Linked DNA regions of Halococcoides cellulosivorans. Each later gene encodes a partner of the first gene's protein in a complex. Links are inferred from orthologs where the notes say so. Each region holds a gene or a part of one and is shown in the gene's direction. Other genes may lie near its edges.

What was found. The genes of interacting proteins can lie anywhere in the genome.
Region 2: the proteins of cgi121 (region 1) and HARCEL1_RS11405 are in contact, whole or in part, in a crystal structure (PDB 3ENH), measured with the Methanocaldococcus jannaschii proteins. The link is inferred for Halococcoides cellulosivorans from one-to-one orthologs.

Annotation. Positions count from the first base shown.
Region 1 is NZ_CP028858.1:1,707,402-1,715,694, reverse strand. Bases 2,402-5,401 are described here. They hold cgi121 (KEOPS complex subunit Cgi121), read left to right. Parts: upstream 2,402-3,661; coding sequence 3,662-4,141; downstream 4,142-5,401. Other genes in these bases: HARCEL1_RS08430 (hypothetical protein), read left to right, coding at 5,345-5,401; HARCEL1_RS08435 (AbrB/MazE/SpoVT family DNA-binding domain-containing protein), read left to right, coding at 5,002-5,310; HARCEL1_RS08440 (hotdog family protein), read right to left, coding at 4,152-4,700; HARCEL1_RS08450 (ATP-dependent DNA helicase), read left to right, coding at 2,402-3,662. Outside these bases: citZ (citrate synthase), read left to right, coding at 1-524; HARCEL1_RS08455 (hypothetical protein), read right to left, coding at 691-1,293; more of HARCEL1_RS08450, read left to right, coding at 1,389-2,401; more of HARCEL1_RS08430, read left to right, coding at 5,402-5,857; HARCEL1_RS08425 (poly(R)-hydroxyalkanoic acid synthase subunit PhaE), read left to right, coding at 5,906-6,457; class III poly(R)-hydroxyalkanoic acid synthase subunit PhaC, read left to right, coding at 6,469-7,983; HARCEL1_RS08415 (amino acid-binding protein), read right to left, coding at 8,005-8,293. UniProt on the Methanocaldococcus jannaschii protein: Component of the KEOPS complex that is probably involved in the transfer of the threonylcarbamoyl moiety of threonylcarbamoyl-AMP (TC-AMP) to the N6 group of A37, a step in the formation of a threonylcarbamoyl group on adenosine at position 37 (t(6)A37) in tRNAs that read codons beginning with adenine.
Region 2 is NZ_CP028858.1:2,310,204-2,316,424, reverse strand. What follows is about bases 485-3,343. They hold HARCEL1_RS11405 (bifunctional N(6)-L-threonylcarbamoyladenine synthase/serine/threonine protein kinase), read left to right. Parts: upstream 485-993; coding sequence 994-2,694; downstream 2,695-3,343. Other genes in these bases: HARCEL1_RS11395 (GLUG motif-containing protein), read right to left, coding at 2,999-3,343; HARCEL1_RS11400 (DUF5808 domain-containing protein), read left to right, coding at 2,727-3,002; HARCEL1_RS11410 (hypothetical protein), read left to right, coding at 485-972. In the rest of the region: HARCEL1_RS11420 (30S ribosomal protein S24e), read left to right, coding at 1-192; HARCEL1_RS11415 (30S ribosomal protein S27ae), read left to right, coding at 196-330; more of HARCEL1_RS11410, read left to right, coding at 376-484; more of HARCEL1_RS11395, read right to left, coding at 3,344-6,221. UniProt on the Methanocaldococcus jannaschii protein: Required for the formation of a threonylcarbamoyl group on adenosine at position 37 (t(6)A37) in tRNAs that read codons beginning with adenine.

The DNA of each region.
Region 1 (8,293 bases):
AATCGGACGTCTACAGCGGCGTCACGAGTGCGATCGGGACGCTCAAAGGCGACCTCCACGGCGGCGCGAACCAGAACGTCATGCGGATGCTCCAGGAGGTCGACGAGAGCGACCGCTCCGCAGTCGAGTGGGCCCGCGAGGCCCTTGAGAGTGGCCGGCGCATCCCTGGCTTCGGCCACCGCGTCTACGACGTCAAAGACCCGCGCGCGAAGATCCTCAGCGCGAAATCGAAGGCGCTGGGCAACGCCGCGGGCGAACTCAAGTGGTACTCGTACAGTCGCGCCATCGAGGAGTTCATGGACAAAGAGGTCGGGATCGCGCCGAACGTCGATTTCTACTCGGCGTCGATGTACTACGAGATGGGCATCCCGATCGACATCTATACACCCATCTTCGCCATGTCGCGCGTCGGCGGGTGGGTCGCGAACGTCCTCGAATACCGCGAGGACAATCGCCTCATCCGCCCGCGGGCGCGGTACGTCGGGCCCGACGAACAGTCCTTTACGCGGATCGACGACCGCTGAAATTCGCACGGACCACCGTCGGACACGCGTCAGACGCGCTCGATCGACCGGCGCGCTGGCGTGCGATTTCACTTTCACTCCGGGTGGCTCACCTTCACATCCGATCGGCCCCTTCGATCGGGTGGGTCACACACTCCTCTTTTTCCTGATCGAGTAGCGACGGCGATCAGTCCAGACGGACGTCGTCGAGCACGCGCGTCACCTCGGTCTCCCAGACGACGCTGATGCCGACCGCGACCAGGCCCGGGCCGTCGTGATCGACGTCGTACGTGTAGGTCTCCCAGCCCTCGTGATCCTCGGTCGCTTTCGAGGTGTCGAAATCACTTTCGGTCAGATCGCCATCGGGGTCCGGCCCCGCGTACACCGCGAGTTTCGCGATCGTGTTGAACGACTCCTGGGCACTGAACCCGTCGACGCTGACCTCGCTGACGCCACTCAGATCGACCCGCTGTTCGACCCAGACCGTCCCGTCGTCGGCGCTCCCGTCGATCGTACACGCCAGCGCGCGGTCCCCGTCGCTGGCCACCCGATCGGTCACTGCGACGCTCGAATCGACCGGTTCGCCGGCGTTGTTCGGGTCCTCGGGGAGGTCTCGCCCGATCGTCCAGCCGTCGAGGCCGCTCTCGAAACTCGGGTTTGTGAGCGTGTCGGGGATCGTCGTCTCGGTCGGCGTCTGTCCCTCGTCGCCGTCACAGCCGGCGAGGACGGTGGTCGCGGTCGCGCCCGCGAGCGCGAGAAACTGGCGTCGGTCCGCAGTCGGTCGGTCCATGCGCTGACTCACGAGCCGACTCCTCACGGCCGTTGGGCAGGATCAAACACCCACCGAAACGAACGGCTGAAGGGCCACCGAGCGCAACGGCGGCTATGGAACCCGCGGCGATCCCGGGCGTGCCCGAGTGGGTCCCCGAGGTGCTGTCTGAGCGCGGCGTCGAGGAGTTGTACCCACCCCAGGCCGCCGCGGTCGAGGCCGGCGTCACACAATCGGAGAACCTGGTCGCGAGCGTGCCGACCGCCAGCGGGAAGACGCTGATCGCGGAACTCGCGATCACGTCCCGCCTGGCCGACGGCACCGCACTGTATATCGTCCCCTTGCGCGCGCTCGCGAGCGAGAAACGCGATACGTTTGCCGATCTGGAAGCGTACGGTATCGACGTCGGCGTGGCCACCGGGCGCTACGAAGAGTCGGGGGCGTGGCTCGCGGACTGCGATCTCGTCGTCGCGACTTCGGAGAAGGTGGACTCGCTGGTGCGCAACGATGCGCCCTGGATCGACGACCTCTCGGTCGTCGTCGCGGACGAGGTGCATCTGGTCGACGACGGGAATCGTGGCCCCACGCTGGAGGTCACACTCGCGAAGCTCAGACAGCGCAATCCCGACCTCCAGACGGTCGCGCTCTCGGCGACGATCGGGAACGCGGGCGAACTCGCCGACTGGCTCGACGCCGCACTCGTCGATTCCGAGTGGCGGCCCATCGAGTTGCAGATGGGCGTCCACTACGGCCAGTCGGTTCACGTCGAGGACGGCAGCCAACGCGAGTTGGCGGTCGAATCCGGCGAGAACCAGACTGCTGCGATCGTCCGGGAGACCATCCGGGAAGACGGCTCGACCCTGGTCTTCGTCAACTCCAGGCGCAACGCCGAGGCCGCCGCGCGGCGTCTCGCCGGGACGACCGGGTCGGAACTCGCTCCCGGCGAGCGCGACCGCCTCGAAACGCTCGCTCAGGAGGTCCGCCAGGTCAGCGACACCGACACCAGCGCGGACCTGGCCGACGCGCTCGAAGACGGCGCGGCGTTTCATCACGCAGGCCTGGCGAGCGAACACCGCGCGATCGTCGAAGACGCCTTTCGCGAGCGACTCTGCAAGGCCGTCGTCGCGACGCCGACGCTCGCCGCGGGCGTGAACACTCCCGCGCGGCGGGTCGTCGTGCGGGACTGGCAACGCTACGACGGCACCGCGGGCGGGATGGTCCCACTCTCGGTGCTCGAAGTCCACCAGATGTGTGGCCGGGCGGGCCGACCCGGGCTGGATCCCTACGGCGAAGCACTCCTTCTCGCTTCGGGCCACGAGGAACTCGAAGAGCTGTTCGATCGGTACGTCTGGGCCGATCCCGAACCCGTCCGATCGAAACTCGCCGCCGAGCCAGCGCTCCGGATGCACGTGCTCGCGACCGTGGCCTCGGGCTTTGCGAACAGTCGGGCGACACTGTTGGACTTTCTGGATCGGACGCTGTATGCCACTCAGACCCCCGATCGCGCCCAGATCGAACGCGTGACCGACGACGTGATCGCGTATCTCGAGCGCCAGGACTTTCTCGACCGGTCGGACGGCCTCGCGGCGACCGGCCTGGGCCACACCGTCTCGCGACTCTATGTCGATCCGATGAGCGCGGCGGTCGTCCTCGACGGCCTGCGCGCGGCCGACGGCGAGCCCTCCGCACTCGGCCTCTATCACCTCGTCGCGCGCACGCCCGATATGTACGAACTCTACCTCCGATCGGGCGAGGACGAGACCTACACCGAGGAACTCTACGAGCGCGAGGCCGAACTCCTGGGGCCGACACCCAGCGAGTTCGGTGATCAGTTCGAGGACTGGCTGTCCGCACTCAAGACCGCGCGCCTGCTCGAAGACTGGGCCGAGGAGTGCGAGGAATCGGAGATTACCGACCGGTACGACGTCGGGCCCGGCGATCTGCGGGGCAAAGTCGAGACTTCGGAGTGGCTGCTCGGCGCGGCCGAATCGCTCGCGACCGAGGCCGGTCTGGACTGCGGGCCCGCGATCGCTCGCGCTCGCCAGCGCGTTGCCGACGGGGTCGGCGCGGAACTGCTCGATCTCGTGGGGATCAGTGAGGTCGGCCGGAAACGCGCGCGTCGCCTCCACGACGCCGGTCTCGAATCGCCCGCAGACGTCCGTGAGGCCGATCCGGGGGTCGTCCTCGGCGCGCTGGAGGGGCGTCGCCTGACGACCGAGACGATCCTCGAAAACGCCGGCCACCCCGACCCCGATCTGTCCGAGGTGGAACCCGTCACGCCCGACGGCGAGGCCATCGAATCGAGCGATTCGGGGGCCGAGACGTCCGCCGGGGCGGCCAGCGACGATCGAGACACGAGCGAGGATCAGGCCAGTCTGGGTGAGTTCTGATGGCGATCGTCACCGGCCGCTTCGACGGGCATCGTGACCGGGCGCTCGATTCGATCGCGGCGATCGACGACGCCCACGACGGCCCGGTACAGGCCATCGACGCCCGGTATCTCGTCGGGCGCGAGCACCTTACGCGCGCGGTCGAACTGGCCGAGCGCGAGCGCGCGGCCGGTGACGCGATCGCGCGCGATCCCGCGGTTGAGATCCTGCTGTACGCCGCCGGGCGTCGCCAGATCGATCGCGCCCTGGAGATGGGGCTGGACAGCGAGGCCCACGACGTCGCGGTCGTCGCCCCCGAGGCGGCGATCGAGACGCTTCGGGCGGCCGACTGGCTCGATCCCGGTCCCGTCTTCGAGGCGATCGATCGCGAGCGCGTACGCTCGTATTTCGAGATTTCGGATAGCGAACTCGCGGCGACCCGCGGTGACCTCACGGATCTCGTACTCGAACGGGTGGCGCTGCTCGTCGTCGATCGGTAACCGGAGAACGCTACTCCATCAGGACGACCGACTCGCCGTCGGCGTAGACCGATCCGTCACCGTGGACGGTGACCGACAGGCGGAACTGGTCGGCGCCGAGGTCCTCGACGATCTCACAGTCGGCGGCGATCCGCTCACCGATCGGGACGGGCGCCTGGTAGGCGAGATCCATCGAGAGCGGGACCGTCTGGCCCGGCAAGCGTGAGAGCGCGGCGCCGGCGATGCCGTCGAGCATCGGCCCCTGGATCAGGCGTTCGCCGTCGATCTCGGTGGCTTCGATCGGCGTCCGATCGCCCGTCGAGATGGCGTACCGTTCGAGATCGCGGCGTTCGAGGGGTTTCGAGACTGTGACCCGATCCCCGACCGAGAGCGGGGCGCTCTCGACGGAGCGGTCGATCGACCATTCGGATCGGTCGGGGTCATCGGCGCGACGCTCGCTCTGATCGACGCCCATCGCGACGAAAGCGGCCCTGTTGGCCGCCATCACGCTGTCGACGACCTGGGCGGAGGTGGCCGCCCAGGACTCCAGCGCCGTGTTCCGACCGGACTCACAGGGCATACTACACGTAAATACTGCGTCCAGTTAGTAAAACGTACGGGTCGGCCAACTGCGCGTCGAATTTCCAACGTGTTCGCGTGGTTGACGGGCACTTCGACCGACTCGGGCCTCGCTTCGACGACCGCCTCGGGTTTCGACCCGCTCTGGCCGATCGGCCACCATTTTTCGCCGTCGTGGGTATGTATTGGCCGGCCCGAACCGGATCCCGGAGAACTGACGCCGACCGATACCATCTGATGGTACTGAGTGGTAAATGAGGGCAATCTTTAAGTACCCCTGGCGTATATGTTAGGTTGAACCGATGACCGAGGAGACAGACGGGTTGGACATGATGTGGCCGCCGGCGATGTGGCAAGAGATGCAGTCAGCCAGCGAGCAGGCGCTGACTCAGCAGCAGAAGCTCATGAAGCAGATGCTTGGCGGCGGCGCGGGCATGGACATGAACCAGCTCGGCGCGATGAGCCAGCTGGCGACGTTCAAGACTCGCGTGCAGAGCGGTGGCCGGATCTCGATTCCGGACGCCGAACGCGAGGCCCTCGACATCGACGAGGGCGACATCGTCCAGGCCGTCGTCCTCCCGGTCACCCGTTCAGGTAATAACGATGACTAACGCATACACCACCCCCATCACGACCGCCTTCGAAATGCAGCGCGCGTCCATCAAACAGAGTCAGCAGGCCGTCCAGCAGAGCATCGACTTCCAGCAGAGCATGAGCGATGCCATCGTCGACAGCCTCGACTCCACCGAATCCGCCCAGCAGCGCGGTGTCGAGATGAGCCAGACGCTCGTCCACAGCTACCTGGACGCCGTCGAGTCCTCGATGCCCGGCTCCTCGGCCGCCGTCGAGGAACTCCGCTCGGCACTCGACGAGCAGGTCGAGTTCCTGATCGAGAACCACTCCGAGAGCTTCGACACGTTCGAAGACGAGTGGGCCGAGGGCACGCAGGCGTTCGACGACCTCAGCGGTGACTGGGTCAGCGCCATCGACGATCAGGTCGACCTCCTGATCGAGGCCCACGAGGAAGTCGAAGACCAGTCCGTCGAGGCCGTCGAGGAGATGTCCTCACAGGTCGAGAACCTCCAGGACCAGCTCGAAGAAGTCCAGGAGCAGGTCAAGGAAGTGCAGGAAGAGGCCGTCGACGTTGTCGAAGAGTAGCGACCCGAACCGATAGTATTTTTTGAACATGCGACGCGCTCCCAAACGATGAGCGATACGAACACTACCACCGACGCGCAGGAGGAATGGGCGGATATGATGGACGACGTCAACGATGCGGTGGCAGACTCCATCGAACAGAACATGGCGGCACAGGCCACGTTCATGGAGTCGTGGGCCGATGCCGTCGAGGACTCGGTCCCCGAGGACGAGGACCTCTCGGAGGGGATCGACGGGTACAATCGGGCGTACGAGGTGTGGATGGACGCCGCCGAGCGGATGTTCGAGCGGTCGGCCGACGCCAGTCAGGGTGAGGACGTCGACCCCAGCGAGTTTCGTGATATCTGGCTACAGTCGGCCAACGAGGCGTTCAAGGAAGTCATGGGCACCTCGGCCTTTGCCGCGGCCAACGGCCAGTTGATCGAGGCGATGATGGACATGCGCGACGAGGCCGACGCGGTCGGCCAGGACACACTCGCTCAGATGGGTTTCGCGACCCGCGACGACGTCGTCGAGGTCGGAGAACGCCTCGTCGAACTCGAACGTCGCCAGCAGGAACTGTCTGACAAACTCGATCAGATCATCGAGGCCAGCGAGTAGGGTGATCCGTGATGAATGATCCACTATCGGCTTCGATCGACGCCCAGCGCCGGGGGGTCGAAGCGATGACCCAGGCCATCGACGTCGCGGATTCGCTCCCCGAGACCATCGAGACGATGAACAACGTCGACGTCGGCCAGACTCCCAGCGACGTCGTCTACGAGGAGAACAAACTCGAACTCCTGCACTACGACGTCGAGGCCGCCGACATCGACGTCGATCCCGAGGACCAAAGCGACGTCCCGATTCTCGTCGTGTACGCGCTGATCAACCGCCCCTATATCCTGGACCTCCAGCCGAACCGGTCGGTCATCCGCCGCCTCCTGGAGAACGGTCACGACGTCTATTTCATCGAGTGGAACAATCCCTCTCGGCTCGACCAGCATCTCACGCTCGACGACTACGTCAACCGGTATATCGACAACTGCGCGGACGTCGTCCGCGAGGAGTCCGGTCAGGACGCGATCAACGTCCTCGGGTACTGCATGGGCGGGACGATGTCGACGATCTATGCGGCCCTGCACCCCGAGAAAGTGAACGCACTCGGCCTGATGGCCGCCGGCCTCTATTTCGACGACACGGGTGGCGTCCTCGAAAAGTGGGGCGACGATTCCTTTTTCGACGCGCGTCGTATTCACGAATCGTTCGGGAACGTCCCCCAGGAGTTCCTCGACGAGGGCTTCGCGCTGATGGACCCCGTCGACAACTACGTCTCGAAGTACATCCACTTCCTCGACAACCTCGACAACGAGAACTTCGTCGAGAACTTCGCGCGCATGGAGAAGTGGCTCGCAGACGGCGTCGACGTCGCTGGCGCGACCTACGCGCAGTTCCTCGAAGAGATCTATCAGCAGAACAACCTCGCGAACAACGAGTTGTACATCGGCGGCGAGCACGTCGACATCGACAACATCGACATGCCGCTGCTCCAGATCGTCGCCGAATACGACCACCTCGTCCCGCCGAGTGCGTCGAAACCGTTCAACGACCTCGTCGCGAGCGAGGACGTCGAGACCATCGAGTATTCCACCGGGCACGTCGGCCTGGCGGTCTCGCGGTCCTCACACGCCGACGTCTGGCCGGAGGTCTGTGAGTGGTTCGCGGAGCGCTCGCAGATCGACGAAGACGACGAGGAGGCCGCGGACGAGGACGCTGCTGAGGAGGTCGCGGCCGACGAGTCCTCGACCGGGACTGACGAGACGCCGACCGACGATACCGCGACCGAGGACGCGTCAGCGGCCGATCTCACGGCTGACGTCGACCTCTCGACGGAGGCCGCGGAGATCGACGAGGAGGACATCGAGCAGGTCACGGAGGCGACCGCCGAGACGGACGAGGAGATCACGCCCGACACCGACATCGAGACCGTCGATGGCATCGGTCCGACGTACGCGGATCGCCTGCGCGAAGCGGGAATCGACACCGTCGACCACCTCCTGGCCGAAGACCGCGAGACCGTCGCGGAGATCGCGAACGCCTCGGTCGGTCAGGTCGGATCCTGGATCGACCAGATCAACGGCGAGTGACGCATCTCGCGTCGGCAGACGTCACCGCAGTTCGATCGAGCGGACGAAATCGAGGGTTTTCAGTTCTGTCAACATCTCTCCCGGGAGTTGCTCGTCCGTAACGATATAGAGGCGTGGGTGATCGGAGAACTCGGGGTCGTCGCTGACGATCTGCCGGATCGTCAGGTCGTGATCGGCGACCATGTTCGTGACGGTCGCGACGATGCCTTTCGCGTCCGCGTCCGCGACGGTGACGACGAGGACCGACAGTTCGAGAATCGGGGCGAGATCCATCAGACTCGGGATCTGGGAGATGTTCTGAAAGATCTGC
Region 2 (6,221 bases), 600 kb from region 1 along the record:
GCGAAACTGAACAAGGATGCCGAGGAAGTCGTCGTGCGGAAACTCGACACGAAGTTCGGCATGCGCAAGACCGTCGGCGTGGCGAAGGTCTACGAGTCGTCGACCCACGCTCGTGACGTCGAGCAGGACCACATGCTCGAACGCAACAAGATCGCCGCCGACAACGGCGAGGCCGAACCAGAGGAGGCCTGATCGATGGCCCACTACGAACTGTACGACGACGAGGGCCAGACCGACAACGAGCAGTGCCCCCGCTGTGGCGACACGTTCCTCGCTGATCACGGCGATCGGCTCCACTGTGGTGCGTGTAGCTACACCGAGTGGCAGTAAGCGCGAACGCCGTTCTTTTCGCGGACCCCGTCGAACGGACGACTCGTGTCCACGTCGAGCACCCGCGCCGTGGTCGGTCGGCTTCGAGACGCGCTCGATCCCTGGTCGCTCGCGATCGTCGCCCTCTCGGTGGTGATCGTCGCGCCCGCGACGACGCTCTGGCTGTATGTCGGCGGTCTCGGCTTGATCAGAGCCCTGCTTGTCGAGTCTGCGGGGCCGACCGGAGTGCCCATTCACGTCGTCGCGTTCCACCCGCTCGAACACGTGCTGACCGAGATCGCGATCGGCCTCGGTCTGGCCGTCTTCGTGGGCGTCGATATCGTGATCGCTCGCGAGTGGTGTCGTCGTCGCGGCTTCGTGGCGAGGGGCCCGGGATCGGTTGCGGTCGTCGCCGGCGCAACCGCCGTCTGGGTCGGTCTCGCGGTGGCCGGCGGGGCCGTCGCCGTGCAGACGCTCGGACTCCCGGCCGTCCGACTGGTCGCAACGCCCGTCGGGACCGGGCCCGCTCCCGTTCGCCTGGGGGTCTTGTTCGCGGTCGTCGCCACGGTCGCGGTCGCTGGTGCAATCGTCCCGCAGGCGCTCGCAGTCGCCGCGATCCGGGCCTGGCGGCGCCGATCGGCCGGGACCGACACGGCCTTGTGATCGAGCGCCCCACCATTTCTCGTGACTGAGGATCGCCCGCTCCGCGTGCTCGGGATCGAGGGGACCGCCTGGGCCGCCAGTGCGGCGATCTACGAGACCCGCGATCCGTCCGTCGGCAGTGCAGACGAACACGTCGCGATCGAGTCGCGGGCCTACGAACCGTCGAGCGGCGGGCTCCACCCTCGCGAGGCCGCCGAACATATGCGCGAGGCGATCCCCGCGGTCGTCGACTGGGCGCTCGATCACGCGCGCGAACGGGCGGAAAAGGAGTCGCTGCCCGGCGACGCCGAGCGGTCGGCCCCGATCGACGCCGTGGACGCGTCCACGAGCCCACGGCCGCAGGCGCCCGTGGATGCGGTCGCCTTCTCCCGCGGGCCCGGTCTCGGTCCGTGTCTGCGGATCACCGGAACGGCGGCCCGCGCGCTCGCCCAGCGACTCGGCGTCCCGCTCGTGGGTGTCAACCACATGCTCGCCCACCTCGAAATTGGTCGCCACCGCGCCGGCTTTTCGGATCCGATCGGGCTGAACGCCTCGGGCGCGAACGCTCACGTCCTGGGGTATCGCAACGGGAAATACCGCGTCCTCGGTGAGACGATGGACACCGGCGTGGGCAACGCCATCGACAAGTTCGCCCGCGAGGTGGGCTGGTCGCACCCGGGTGGGCCGACCGTCGAGGCCCACGCTCGCGACGGTGAGTACGTTGAGTTGCCCTACGTCGTGAAGGGGATGGACTTCTCGTTTGCGGGCCTGTCGAGTGCGGCCCAGGCGGCCGTCGCTGACCACCCCGTCGAGGACGTCTGTCGGGGTCTCGAAGAGACGATCTTCGCGATGCTCACGGAGGTGGCCGAGCGCGCACTCGCACTGACGGGCCGTGACGAACTGGTCGTCGGCGGTGGCGTCGCGAACAACGCCCGCCTACAGGGCATGCTCGAAGCGATGGCCGCCCACCGCGACGCCGATCTGTACATTCCCGAGCCTCGCTTTTTGAGCGACAACGCCGGGATGATCGCCGTCCTCGGCGCGAAGCAGTTCGCGGCGGGCGATACGCTCGCGATCGACGAGTCGGCGGTCGACTCGAATTATCGACCCGACGCCGTCCCGGTCACCTGGCGGGCCGACCCGCCACGCGAGCGCGGATCCGATCTCGTCCAGGGCGCGGAGGCGACCGTCACCATCGAGGGTGACCGCGTCGTCAAAGAGCGGGTTCCCCGCGCCTACCGCCATCCCGACCTGGATCGCCGACTCCGCGCCGAGCGCACCCGTCAGGAGGCCCGCTTGCTGGCCGACGCCCGCCGCGCGGGCGTGCCGACGCCGGTCGTGCGTGACGTCGAGCCACGCGCGGGGCGCCTGGTCGTCCAGCGCGTCGGTGAGTCCGACCTGGATCGGGTGATGACGACCGATCGCGCGGCCCGGATGGGTCGACTGCTCGCCGGACTCCACGACGCCGGCATCGCCCACGGCGACCCGACCGTGCGGAACGCGCGGGTCTGCGGCGATGGGACGCTGGTCCTCATCGACTTCGGACTGGGCTACTACAGCGACCACCCCGAAGATCTGGCGATGGACCTGCACGTCTTCGCCCGGAGTCTCGCGGGGACGACCGACGCGCCCGATCGGTATCGGGCCGCCGCCGAGCGCGCGTATCTCGGGGCCGGCGGGGCTCGTGCGGTGCTCGACCGCGTCGGGGCGATCACGGGTCGGGGCCGCTATCAGGGTGGCTAACCTACTTGACCCACCCGGGCGTACGCGTCAGTATGGCAGACAAACCGACCACTGGCAGCCTGCTCGGTGTCCCGTACAACTTCGAACGCCCCGGTCTGCGGCGCATGCTCGCCGCGCACGTCCAGCCGGGAAAGGGCATGATCGTCCAGAAACCGTTCGGCATCGGCTACACGGTCAACCTGGCGTCCTGGCGGACGTGGGTGTTGCTCGCGGTCGCGGGCCTGCTGTGGTATCACGAGCGCGCGAGTCAGCGATCGGCCGACGCGGACGACGCAGACGACGCGGACACCGAAGTCCTGATCGACTAGACCATCTCGAACAGCGCGAGCGCGTCCTGGAGATCGATGTCGCCGTCGCCGTCGAAGTCGTAGGCGGCGACGTGATCGGTGACAACGGGCTCGTCGAGGGACTGCACGAATGTGTTCACGTCGGGGAAGTCCAGTTGCCCGTTCCCGTTGACGTCCTCGTAGGTCCAGTCCTCGTCGATGTCCTGGGGTTTCGTGCCGTCGATCGGTTCGGCGGTGACGTCGACGACCGCGAGGTTCCCGCGCTCGGTCGCCGTCGGGTACGGCGTGCCGTCCTCGGCCATGACGGTGTCGACGCTCGCCGTCACTGCCGTCGCTCCTGGCTCGTCGGAGCGCAGCGTCACCGTCGCGAGCGTGACGTTCGACGTCGGCCCGGAGACCGCGTCCGCGCTGTCCGAGACCTTGATGTGCGCTCCGTCGGCGGTCCGTTCGACCGAGCGGATGGGGCCGAACTCCTCGGGCGCCGAGACCGACTCGATCGTGGCGACCGAGTCGTTCGCGACGGCGACGCGAACCTCGTACCCCGAGAGGCCGGCGGGGGTCTCGTCGAGTCGCACGGTCGCCGTCGTCGTCCGATTCACACTCACGCGGTCGGGCGCGACGTCGACCGCGACCGTCTGGCGGTCGATATCGGTGACGGTGAGCGTGTCGGCGGTGGGTTCCGTGTCGTAGGGCTCCCCGGTTTCGGCCTGGACGCTCTCGACGTCGGCGGAGACGTTCGTCGTGCCCGTGGCCGCGGCGTCGATCGTGAGCGTCCCGAGCGTGACGTTCCGGGCCGGGCCGTCGATCGCGCCCGCGCCGTCTGAGACTTTCAGGAGTGCCGTCCCGTTACCGGTCCGTTCGACGCGTTTGATCGCGCCGAACTGCTCGGGGGCCGACACTGACGCGATGGTCGCGACCGAGTCGTTCGCGAGCGCGACGCTGAGGTTGTATCCCGACAGCCCCTCGGGGGCCCCCGAGAGTCGCAGCGTCGCCGTCGTCGTGCCGTCGGGACGCACCATGCCGGGATCGAACGCGACCGAGACGGTCGGCCCGTCCGCCGTCGGGTCTCGGTCGAGCCTGGGGTACTCCTCGGTCGTCGTCCAGGTCGTCTCGAAGTCCAGTGCTTCGAGGTGCTCGCGGGCGTCCGCGCCGGTCATCTCCGCGGTCGTGCGCCCGGTGTCCGCGAACACGGGGTCTTGCCCGGTCGCTTCGGTGTCGAAGTAGACGCCGTCGGTGAACGTCCGGTAGTCGACGCGATCGCTGAACGTGCCCGCGATCCCACCGACGTCACTCGTCCCCGAGACCTGCCCGGTCGCGAACGCGCCGTCGACGCTGGCCTCGCGGGCCCGACCGATCAGGCCGCCGACAGCGTCGTCGCCGGTCACCGATCCGTGGGCGGCGACGTCGGCGAGGTCCGCGTCGTTCGTCCCGACGAGGCCGCCGACTGCGCTCCCGCCGGAGACTGACCCGGTCGCGACGGCCCGACGGAGCGTGTCGCCCCCGAGCGACTGCTCGCCGGCGAGGCCGCCGACGTTGTCGGTGCCGGTCACGTCGCCGTGCGCGCGCACGTCGACGATCGGGCCGGTGCTCTCCCCGACGAGCCCACCCGTGGCGTCTGCCCCGTAGCCGTGCGTGCCGTCGACGTCGCCGCGCGCGACCGCGCCCTCGATCCGGCCGCCGTTCGACCCGGCGAGGCCGCCGACCGCCTCCTCGCCGGAGACGGCGACGTCGGCGCTGACGTTCCTGGCGGTGCCGAGGGTGTTGCCGACGAGACCGCCGACGGTGTCGCCGGAGGCGGTCCCGCTGACGGTGACGCTCGCGATCTGGCCGTGTGAGAGGCCGGCCAGCAGGCCGACCTCGCCACTTCCGTCGACGCTCGCGTTCTCGACGGTCAGGTTCCGGACCGTCCCGTGATCACCGATCTCCGCGAACAGGCCGCTCCCCCCGAGGCGCGCGTCGCTGACGGTGTGGCCCGCCCCGTCGAGTGTGCCGCCGAACCCGTCGAAATACGAGCCATAGTCGGCTGGCTGCTCGGCGGCGATGGCGGGCAGCGGCTCTACCGCCCGACCCGCGTCGATGTCACTCACGAGCCGATAGTGGGCGTCGGGGGCGGCGTCGATGGCGAGCAGCCCCTCGACGCTCGCGATCCGATAGGGATCGTCGGCGGTGCCCGCCCCGTCGAGCGTCGCGGGCGAGGGCGCGACCGTGATCGATCGCTCTGCGACGGCTGTTCCTCCCTCACTGGTCTCGACGGTCGTGCGGACGGTGTACTCCCCGGCGTGCTCGACGGTGAGCGAGGGCCGGTCGCCGTCGGTCTCGGTCCTGACCGTCTCACCGGTCAGGGTCGTCCCCGTAACCGCGGTCGTCGTCGACGTGATCGTCTCGTTCTCCGGGGGGACCGCGCTGACGAACAACTCGAAGGATTCGCCAGCCGCGGGCTGTCGGCCGTCGACGAGCGGTCGGATGCGAACCGTCACGCGATCCTCTCCGTCTTGCTCCCAGGCGAGATTGGGATACCGATCGGTGGTCGTCCAGTTGCCTTCGAAGTCGAGCCCCGAGAGGGCCGTCATCGCGTTCTCGCCGGTCATCTGCTCGGTCGTCAGGGCCGTCCCGAGTGTCGGGTCCGTCGTGTCCGACCCACGGATGTAGACTGCGCTGGCCTCGGGCGTGCCGTCGACCGATCCGACGAGCGCGCCGCTCTCGGTGTCGGCGTCGACGGTGCCGACGGCGTACGCACCGTCGATCGTCGCGTCGAAGGCGTCGTACGTGCCGACGAGGCCGCCGACCGACTCCTCGCCACGAACCGCCCCGAGTGCGTAGCTGTCGGTGATATCGTCGCGCGCCAGGCCGACGAGCCCACCGACGTCGGTGCCACCTCGCTCGCCGCTCGCCGTTTGGGCTCCGCTGACGGTCCCGGTCGCGACGGACTGCCGGATCGGCCGTTCGGACCGCCCGACGAGGCCCCCCACGGCATCGTCGCCAGTTACCGTCCCACTCGCCCGCGATCGGACGATCCGGCCGGTGGCGTCGATGTCGTCTCCACCGAGCGCGACCTCGTGTGTGGAGTGGCCCACGAGGCCGCCGACGCTGTTTTCGCCGGTGACTGCTCCCGTCGCTCGCGAATCGGTGACCGTCGCGCGACCGTTGAACCCGACCAGGCCGCCCACGCTGTTCGTGCCCTCGACGGTCGCGTGTGCGGTCGCATCGACGATCCGCCCGCCGCGGTCGTTGGTCGCCGCC